Regions from separate parts of the Nocardiopsis sp. NPDC058789 genome, predicted to be linked through region 2. Evidence: riboswitches for the same ligand, from Rfam matches in the RefSeq annotation. Region 2 holds a riboswitch; the other holds the start of a gene.

Region 1 (3,809 bases), on a different contig from region 2:
GTCGGGCGCCGCCGTGGCGCTCCTCGGCGAGGTCAACCCGGCCAACCTCCAGGCCGCCGTCGAGCCGCTCCTCGCTGACCCGGCCACCCGCGACGCCATCGCCTCCCAGGCCCGCTCGAAGGGCATGCCCGACGCCGCCGAACGCCTCGTGGACGTCCTTCTCACGGCCGCCAACTGACCCTCGGGTCGTTCCTACCAACATGCATGCAGTTATGCGCAAGAATCACGTTCGTCGATGGAAATCACCAGTGTCCAACTTTCGAGAAGTTGGAAAAACGACCCCTTGTCACTGGTAAGTTCCCTGTTCAAGAAGTCTGCTCCCCGCGCACGCGGGGATGGACCCGAAACTCCGTTCGAGCTGCTCACGCGCTACCGCTGCTCCCCGCGCACGCGGGGATGGACCCGCCTCGTCCGCGCCGCCGATCGCGGCCAGGGTCTGCTCCCCGCGACGCAGGGAGCAGCTGGCCGACTTCGCACCCGATACGTGCACGACACCTGCCGACTCGGCTTGGGGCACGGCCCCGTCGGGGTTTGCTGGATAGTCTAGCGTTGCTGGAGACGTCTTCTGGGAAGCGGGCACATGGCACCCAACATCGCCACCAACACCAAGGTCGACCTCGACGGGCTCCTGGAGTTCGTGCGGCCCCGGCACCGGGCGCTTCTGCTCACCCGGCGAGCGGACGGCGGTCCCCAGGCCTCGCCGGTGACCTGCGGGGTCGACACCGAGGGCCGGATCGTGGTCTCCACCTATCCGGAGCGGGCCAAGGCCCGTAACGCGAGCAGGGACCCACGGGTCAGCGTCGTCGTCCTCTCCGAGGACTTCGACGGGCCCTGGGTGCAGGTCGACGGCACGGCCGAGGTCATCGACGGCGAGGACGCCGTCGAACCCCTCGTGGAGTACTTCCGGGTCATCTCCGGGGAGCACCCCGACTGGGACGAGTACCGCGAGGCGATGCACCGCCAGGGCAAGGCGCTCGTGCGGGTCACGCCCGAGCGGTGGGGGCCCGTGGCCACGGGCGGGTTCCCGGCGGACCGGGTCTGATCAGGCGGCAGCCGCCTCGCTGAAGCCCCCACCGGGCCCGGCGGCTCCACGGTCGTGTCCCGGAGGGGGCCCTACCGGGCATTCCCCCTGGGGCGGACTCGGCCGCTATCTATAGTTTTCCTACTGGTATGATATGTTTTTGTCAGGTCAAGAGTTCCGCTGTCTGGCTCGGCAGGCGGGACAGCAACCCTCGTACGGCGGTGGGGTGCTCCCGAGCAAGACCGGGTGTCCGCGACCAGCGGGCGCAAGTGCTACCCGACGCGAGAGGGACCCCGCCCGGACCCGAGGTGACACCGGGTCCGAGGGTCGTCCCCGTCGGTCCCCGAGAGGAAGAACGTGTCCCACTCCACGACACCGGTACGTGCCCTGTCCCTGCTCGCGGCCGTCGGCCTGATGACCCTGACGGGCTGCGGTGCCTCCGCCTCCTCAGGAACGGGGGGCGACGGTGGGCCCGTCCCGGGAGGCACCCTCGTCTACCTGGAACACCAGGCCCACGACTCCCTCTATCCGCCGTCCGCGGGCTTCTACCCCAACGGCGGCCTGGTCAACAACGTCACCGACCGGCTGGTGTACCAGGACCCCGAGACCCTGGAGTTCGAGCCCTGGATCGCCACGGAGTGGGAGGTCAACGACGACGCCACCGAGTACACCTTCACACTCCGGGACGACGTCACCTTCTCCGACGGCTCCCCGCTGGACGCGGAGGTGGTCGCCAAGAACTTCGACCTCTACGGACAGGGCGACCAGGACCGCGCGCTGATCGTCTCCGAGGCGATCAACAACTACGGGGGCAGCGAGGTCCTGGACGAGACCACGGTCCGGTTCCACTTCGACGCCCCCTCACCCGGCTTCCTCCAGGCCACCTCCACCATCAACTCCGGCCTGCTCTCCGAGGACACGCTCGACCTTTCCCTGGAGGGCTTCGGCCCGGGCAACTCCACCGAGGTGATCGGCACGGGGCCCTTCACCATCACCGAGGAGGAGATCGGCACCTCCCTCACCCTCACCGCGCGGGAGGACTACGCCTGGGCGCCGCCGAGCCGGGAGAACCAGGGCCGCGCCCACCTGGACGAGGTCCAGGTCAGCGTCACCCCCGAGGACAGCGTCCGCGTGGGCTCGCTGATCGCCGGACAGGCCCACTTCGTCCGCTACGTCCAGGCCCAGGACGAGAGACAGGTCGAGGAGGCCGGGTTCACGGTCCACGCCCCGCAGACCAACGGGGTCAACAACAGCCTCAGCCTGCGCCTGGGCAACGAGATCCTCTCCGAACTCCCCGTGCGGCAGGCGCTGGTCGCCGGGATCGACCGGCAGGAGGTCGTGGACACCATCTACACGGATCACTACCCGCTGGCCACCTCCACCCTGAGCACCACCGCCCGGGGCTACGCCGACCAGTCCGAGCACCTGGAGTACGACCCCGAGCGGGCCGAGGAGCTCCTCGACGAAGCCGGCTGGGAGCTCGGTTCCGACGGGGTCCGCGAGAAGGACGGCACCCCGCTCACCCTCGTGGTCAACGAGGCGGCTCCGCAGCCTCGGTCGTTCGAGGCGCTGACGCTGATCAGTCAGCAGCTCGCCGGGATCGGCGTCGACCTCCGGATCCTCGCCGCCGACGCCGGTACCTACGCCGAGGCGATCAACGACCCCGACCAGGTGCAGATCTACCACTCCATGGTGGGTCGCGCCGACCACGACGTCATCAAGAGCCAGTACCACTCGCAGAACCGCAACACCCTGCTCAACCGTGACCCGGGCGACGACTCGGTCCAGGACGAGGAACTGGAGGAACTGCTGGAGGAGGTGGCCTCCGCCGCCGAGCCCGAGGACCGCGACGAGGCCAGCGCGGCCGTGCAGGCCCACCTGAGCGAGCAGGCCTACGTCATCCCGCTGTTCGAGGAGCCGCAGGTGTACGGCACCGCTCCCAGCGTGCACGGCGTGGCGTTCGAGTCGGTGGCCCGGCCCAGCTTCCACGAGGTCTGGCTGGACGAGTAGCGGGCCGGTGGGCGCCGCACGGCCCTGGTCGGTCGGTGCCCACCGTCCTCCGTCTCCGCCCCTCACCGTTCCGCTCCCGTCCCACCCGTCCCTGGAAGTCCACACCTCAGAGAGGTCGGATGAGCTACGTACTCCGACGGGTCGGGCAGGCCGTGGTGGTGTTGCTCGCCGCGTTCACAGCGGCGTTCGTGCTGCTCCAGGCCATGCCCGGCGACGCCGTCATGATCCGGTTCGAGAACCCCGAGCTCGGCCTGTCGCCCGAGCAGATCGCCGCCCTGCGCGCGACCTACGGGGTCGACGTCCCCGCCCACCAGCAGTACGCGCACACCCTGCTCGGGTTCCTGAGCGGCGACTTCGGACACTCCGTCCAGAGCGGCACCGCCGTGCGCCACCTGATCGCCGAGGCCCTGCCCGGTACCCTCCAGCTCGCCCTCCTCGGGTTCGTCACGGCGCTGGTCCTGGCGACGGCCGTGGCCTTCCTGTCCACCTATCCCCGGCTGGCCTGGATTCGCGGACTCCTGCGGTCACTGCCGTCGCTGTTCGTGTCGGTCCCGGTCTTCTGGCTCGGCATCCTGCTCATCCAGGTGTTCTCCTTCCGACTCGGCCTGGTCCCGGTGATCAACCCAGGCCCGGTGCAGGGGCTGGTCCTGCCGGTGCTCACCCTGGCCGTGCCGATCTCCGCCCCCCTGGCCCAGATCCTCACCCGCAGCATCGACGAGGTGTACACGCAGCCCTTCGTCACCGTGGTGCGGGCCAAGGGCGCCAGCCGCCACTGGGT
Region 2 (3,809 bases):
CGCCACGGCGGCCTCGGCCAGCCGCTCCCGGCGCTCCTTGCGCTCGCCCTCGGACATCGACAGCGCCCGGTGCAGCGCCTCGGCGGTCTCCACGGTGTCGTAGGGGTTGACCAGCAGCGCGTCGTCGCCCAGCTCGTCCGCCGCCCCCGCCTCACGCGAGAGCACCAGCACCGAGTCGCGCTCGGAGAGCACCGGGCCCTCCTTGGCCACCAGGTTCATGCCGTCCCGGATCGGGTTCACCAGCAGCACGTCGGCCATCTGGAACGACGCCAGCGAACGCGGGTAGTCGTCGTTGACCTCCAGCACCAGCGGGGTCCACTCCGGGGTGGCGAACTCCTCGTTGATCTCCTTGGCGGTCCGCAGCACCGCGTCCGTGTACTCCCGGTACTCGGGTACGTCCCCACGGCTCGGGTAGGCGAACGCCAGGTGGGTGACCCGGCCCCGCCACTCCGGGTGCGCCGTCAACAGCTCCCGGTACGCCTCCAGCCCGCGCACGATGTTCTTGGACAGCTCGGTGCGGTCCACCCGGACGATCAGCCGGGTGTCGCCCACGGCCTCGCCCAGCGTGCGCCGGCGGTCCGCCACCGCCGGTTCCGAGGCGCTCTCCCGCAGGTCCTCCTCGTCCGCGCCCAGGGCGTGCACACCCACCTCGACGACCCGGCCGCCGTACTCCACGGTGCGGCGTTCGAGGTCGACGTCGGCACGGAGGATCTCGGCGCAGCAGCGCAGGAACGCGTCGGCCCAGCGCGGGCTGAGGAACCCCAGCCGGTCCGCGCCGAGCATCCCCTCCAGCAGTTCCCGCGCCATCTGGGCGGGCAGCATCCGAAAGTACTCGGGCGGGGCCCAGGGGGTGTGCGAGAAGTGCGCGATCCGCAGGTCGGGGCGGCGGGCCCGGAGGATGCGCGGCACCAGGGCCAGGTGGTAGTCCTGCACGGCCACGCGCGCGTTCTCGGCGGCACCGCTGACCAGCGCCTCCGCGAAGGCGTTGTTGTAGGCCGCGTAGTCCTCCCACAGGCTCCGGAACTCCGAGCCGAAGGAGGGGCTGTTCGGGGTGTCGTACAGCATGTGCTGCACGAACCACAGGGTCGAGTTGGCGACTCCGGTGTAGGCGCCCGCGAAGGTCGTCTCAGGGAGTTCCAGCATGTGGACACGCATGCCGTCGAGATCGTGCGCGAGGTCCAGACGGGCCCCCGGCGCCTCGGCGGCGGCCCGACGGTCGGCCTCGGACAGGGCCGCGCACACCCACAGCCCGTCGATCTCGGTGGCCACGGAGATCATCCCCGAGACCAGCCCGCCGCCGCCCCGACGGTGTGACAGCGAGCCGTCGTCGGCGGTGGAGAAGGAGACCGGGCCCCTGTTGGAGGCTATGAGGATCTGAGCCTTGTCCACGTGGTCGTCCTCTCGACGAAGGATGGTCCGGGGATCACGCATTCCCCCTAGGTCTCGCCTGCGGGCAGCGGCCCCAAACCCCCTCGGGGTCAACCGTGGACACCGTCACACGGGCGGGCGAGCCGCTCCCGGGTCGCGCCCCACGTGGACGGTGTCGTCTCACCATGCGAGCCGGATTGTGTAATCCGGATCACCCGGCGTGGAAAATCTGTCAGCACCTCAGTTACAGTGACGGTGCGTTCTCGGAGAAGAACCGCCACAACTTCATATTGCTCATCCAGAGGGGTGGAGGGACCGGCCCTGCGAAGCCCCGGCAACCATCTCGACATGTGGAACCGCGATCACCGCGGCCCGTCGAGACAGGTGCCAACTCCGGCCTGGGGTCAAGGTGGCCACCAGGAAAGATGAGGGGAGACGCCTCGCCATGGCGATTGCCGCCGCTGAACCCACCTCCGTCCGCGCCTTCGGCCCCGGGACCGCCCTGTCCTGTCGGGAGTGCGGTGAGCGCTACGACCTCGCCCCGATCTTCGCCTGCCAGTTCTGTTTCGGCCCCCTGGAGATCGCCTACGACTTCGGGACCGTCACCCGCGAGCAGATCGAGAGCGGCCCCAAGAACATCTGGCGCTACCGCTCCCTCCTCCCGGTCCCCGACAACGTGGCCGACCTGCCCAACATGAACCCCGGCCTCACCCCCCTGGTCAGGGCCGACCGCCTCGCCGCCGAGCTCGGCCTGCGCTCCCTGCACGTCAAGGACGACTCGGCCAACCCCACGCACTCCTTCAAGGACCGCGTGGTCGCGATCGCCGTCGAGGCCGCCCGCACCTTCGGCTTCACCACCCTCTCCTGCTCCTCCACCGGCAACCTCGCCGGAGCCGTGGGCGCCGCCGCGGCCCGCGCCGGGTTCGACTCGTGCGTGTTCATCCCGGCCGGTCTGGAGGAGGGCAAGGTCGTGATGGCCGCCGTGTACGGCGGCAAGGTCGTGGCCATCGACGGCAACTACGACGACGTCAACCGCTTCTGCTCCGAGCTCATCGGGGACGAGGCGGGCGAGAGCTGGGGCTTCACCAACGTCAACCTGCGGCCGTACTACGCCGAGGGCTCCAAGACGCTGGCCTACGAGATCGCGGAACAGCTCGGCTGGCGCCTGCCCGAGCAGATCGTCATCCCGATCGCGTCCGGCTCCCAGCTCACCAAGATCGACAAGGGCTTCCAGGAGCTGATCCGGGTGGGGCTGGTCGAGGACCGGCCGTACAAGGTGTTCGGCGCGCAGGCCACCGGCTGCTCGCCGGTCGCCCGGGCCTGGGCCGACGGGCACGACGTCATCCAGCCGGTCAAGCCGGACACGATCGCCAAGTCGCTGGCGATCGGCAACCCGGCGGACGGCCCGTACGTGCTGGACATCGCCACCCGGACGGGCGGTGCGATCGAGCACGTGGGCGACGACGAGATCGTGGACGCCATCAAGCTGCTGGCCCGCACGGAGGGCATCTTCGCGGAGACCGCGGGCGGCGTGACCACCGGCGTCCTGCGCAAGCTCGTCCGCGAGGGCACGCTCGACCCCGAGGCGGAGACGGTTATCGTCAACACGGGTGACGGGCTCAAGACCCTCAACGCCGTCGACTCCGGGGTCACCGCCACCATCAAGCCGTCCCTGGAGGCCTTCAAGGCCGAGGGACTGGCCTGAAGCGCGTCCCCTCCCACCACCCACGTCCCAGGAGTACGAACACCATGAGCGTCAGCGTCCGCGTGCCCACCATCCTGCGCACCTACACCAACGACGTGTCGGAGGTGACCGCCGAGGGCGGCACCCTGGCCGAGGTCCTCGACGACCTGGAGGCCAACCACCCGGGTATCCGCGCCCGTGTGCTGGACGACAACGGCAAGGTCCGCCGCTTCGTCAACGTCTACGTCGGTGACGAGGACGTCCGTTTCGAGAAGGGCCTCCAGACCGAGGTCCGCGACGGCCAGCAGATCTCGATCATCCCCGCCGTCGCCGGGGGCTGCTGACCCGAGGCACCACAGGGACGGGGCGGGTGCCGGACGGCACCCGCCCCGTCCCTGTGCGCGGACCCTCGTAACCTGGGCGGAGGATTCTTCCGGGGACGAGGGTGGCGATGTCAGCGACGCGGTTGTTGGTGCTCGGTGTGGTGCGCGTGTACGGGCGGGCCCACGGTTACCGGGTGGGCCGCGAACTCATGGACTGGGGGGCCGAGGAGTGGGCCAACATCAAGTGGGGCTCCCTCTACCACGCACTCCGCAAGCTCTCCGAACAGGGAAGACTCCGCGAGTTCGTGGCCGAGGGCGAGGTCACCGAACGCACCTTCTACGAGATCACGGAGGAGGGCGAGGCGGAGTTCGACCGGCTCCTGCGCAAGGCGCTCGGGTCCACCGAGGACCACGCCCTGCTGTGTGCCGGGATC

What was found. Region 2 has a riboswitch for S-adenosylmethionine ahead of thrC (threonine synthase). Riboswitches for the same ligand answer to the same signal wherever they lie in the genome.
Region 1: linked by a shared signal. The riboswitch ahead of ACFW3L_RS18145 (TIGR04028 family ABC transporter substrate-binding protein) and the one ahead of thrC (threonine synthase) in region 2 are both predicted to bind S-adenosylmethionine.

What each region holds. Positions count from the first base shown of each region.
Region 1 covers NZ_JBHYOW010000011.1:166,868-170,676, reverse strand. Annotated here, with positions in the region: gene ACFW3L_RS18155 (glycosyltransferase) at 1-178, shown strand, start outside; gene ACFW3L_RS18150 (PPOX class F420-dependent oxidoreductase) at 581-1,042, shown strand; SAM riboswitch class IV at 1,188-1,299, shown strand; gene ACFW3L_RS18145 (TIGR04028 family ABC transporter substrate-binding protein) at 1,379-3,031, shown strand; gene ACFW3L_RS18140 (ABC transporter permease) at 3,151-3,809, shown strand, end outside.
Region 2 covers NZ_JBHYOW010000005.1:87,480-91,288, reverse strand. Annotated here, with positions in the region: gene ACFW3L_RS08285 (trehalose-6-phosphate synthase) at 1-1,389, opposite strand, end outside; SAM riboswitch class I at 1,660-1,800, shown strand; gene thrC (threonine synthase) at 1,814-3,073, shown strand; gene ACFW3L_RS08275 (ubiquitin-like small modifier protein 1) at 3,118-3,396, shown strand; gene ACFW3L_RS08270 (PadR family transcriptional regulator) at 3,504-3,809, shown strand, end outside.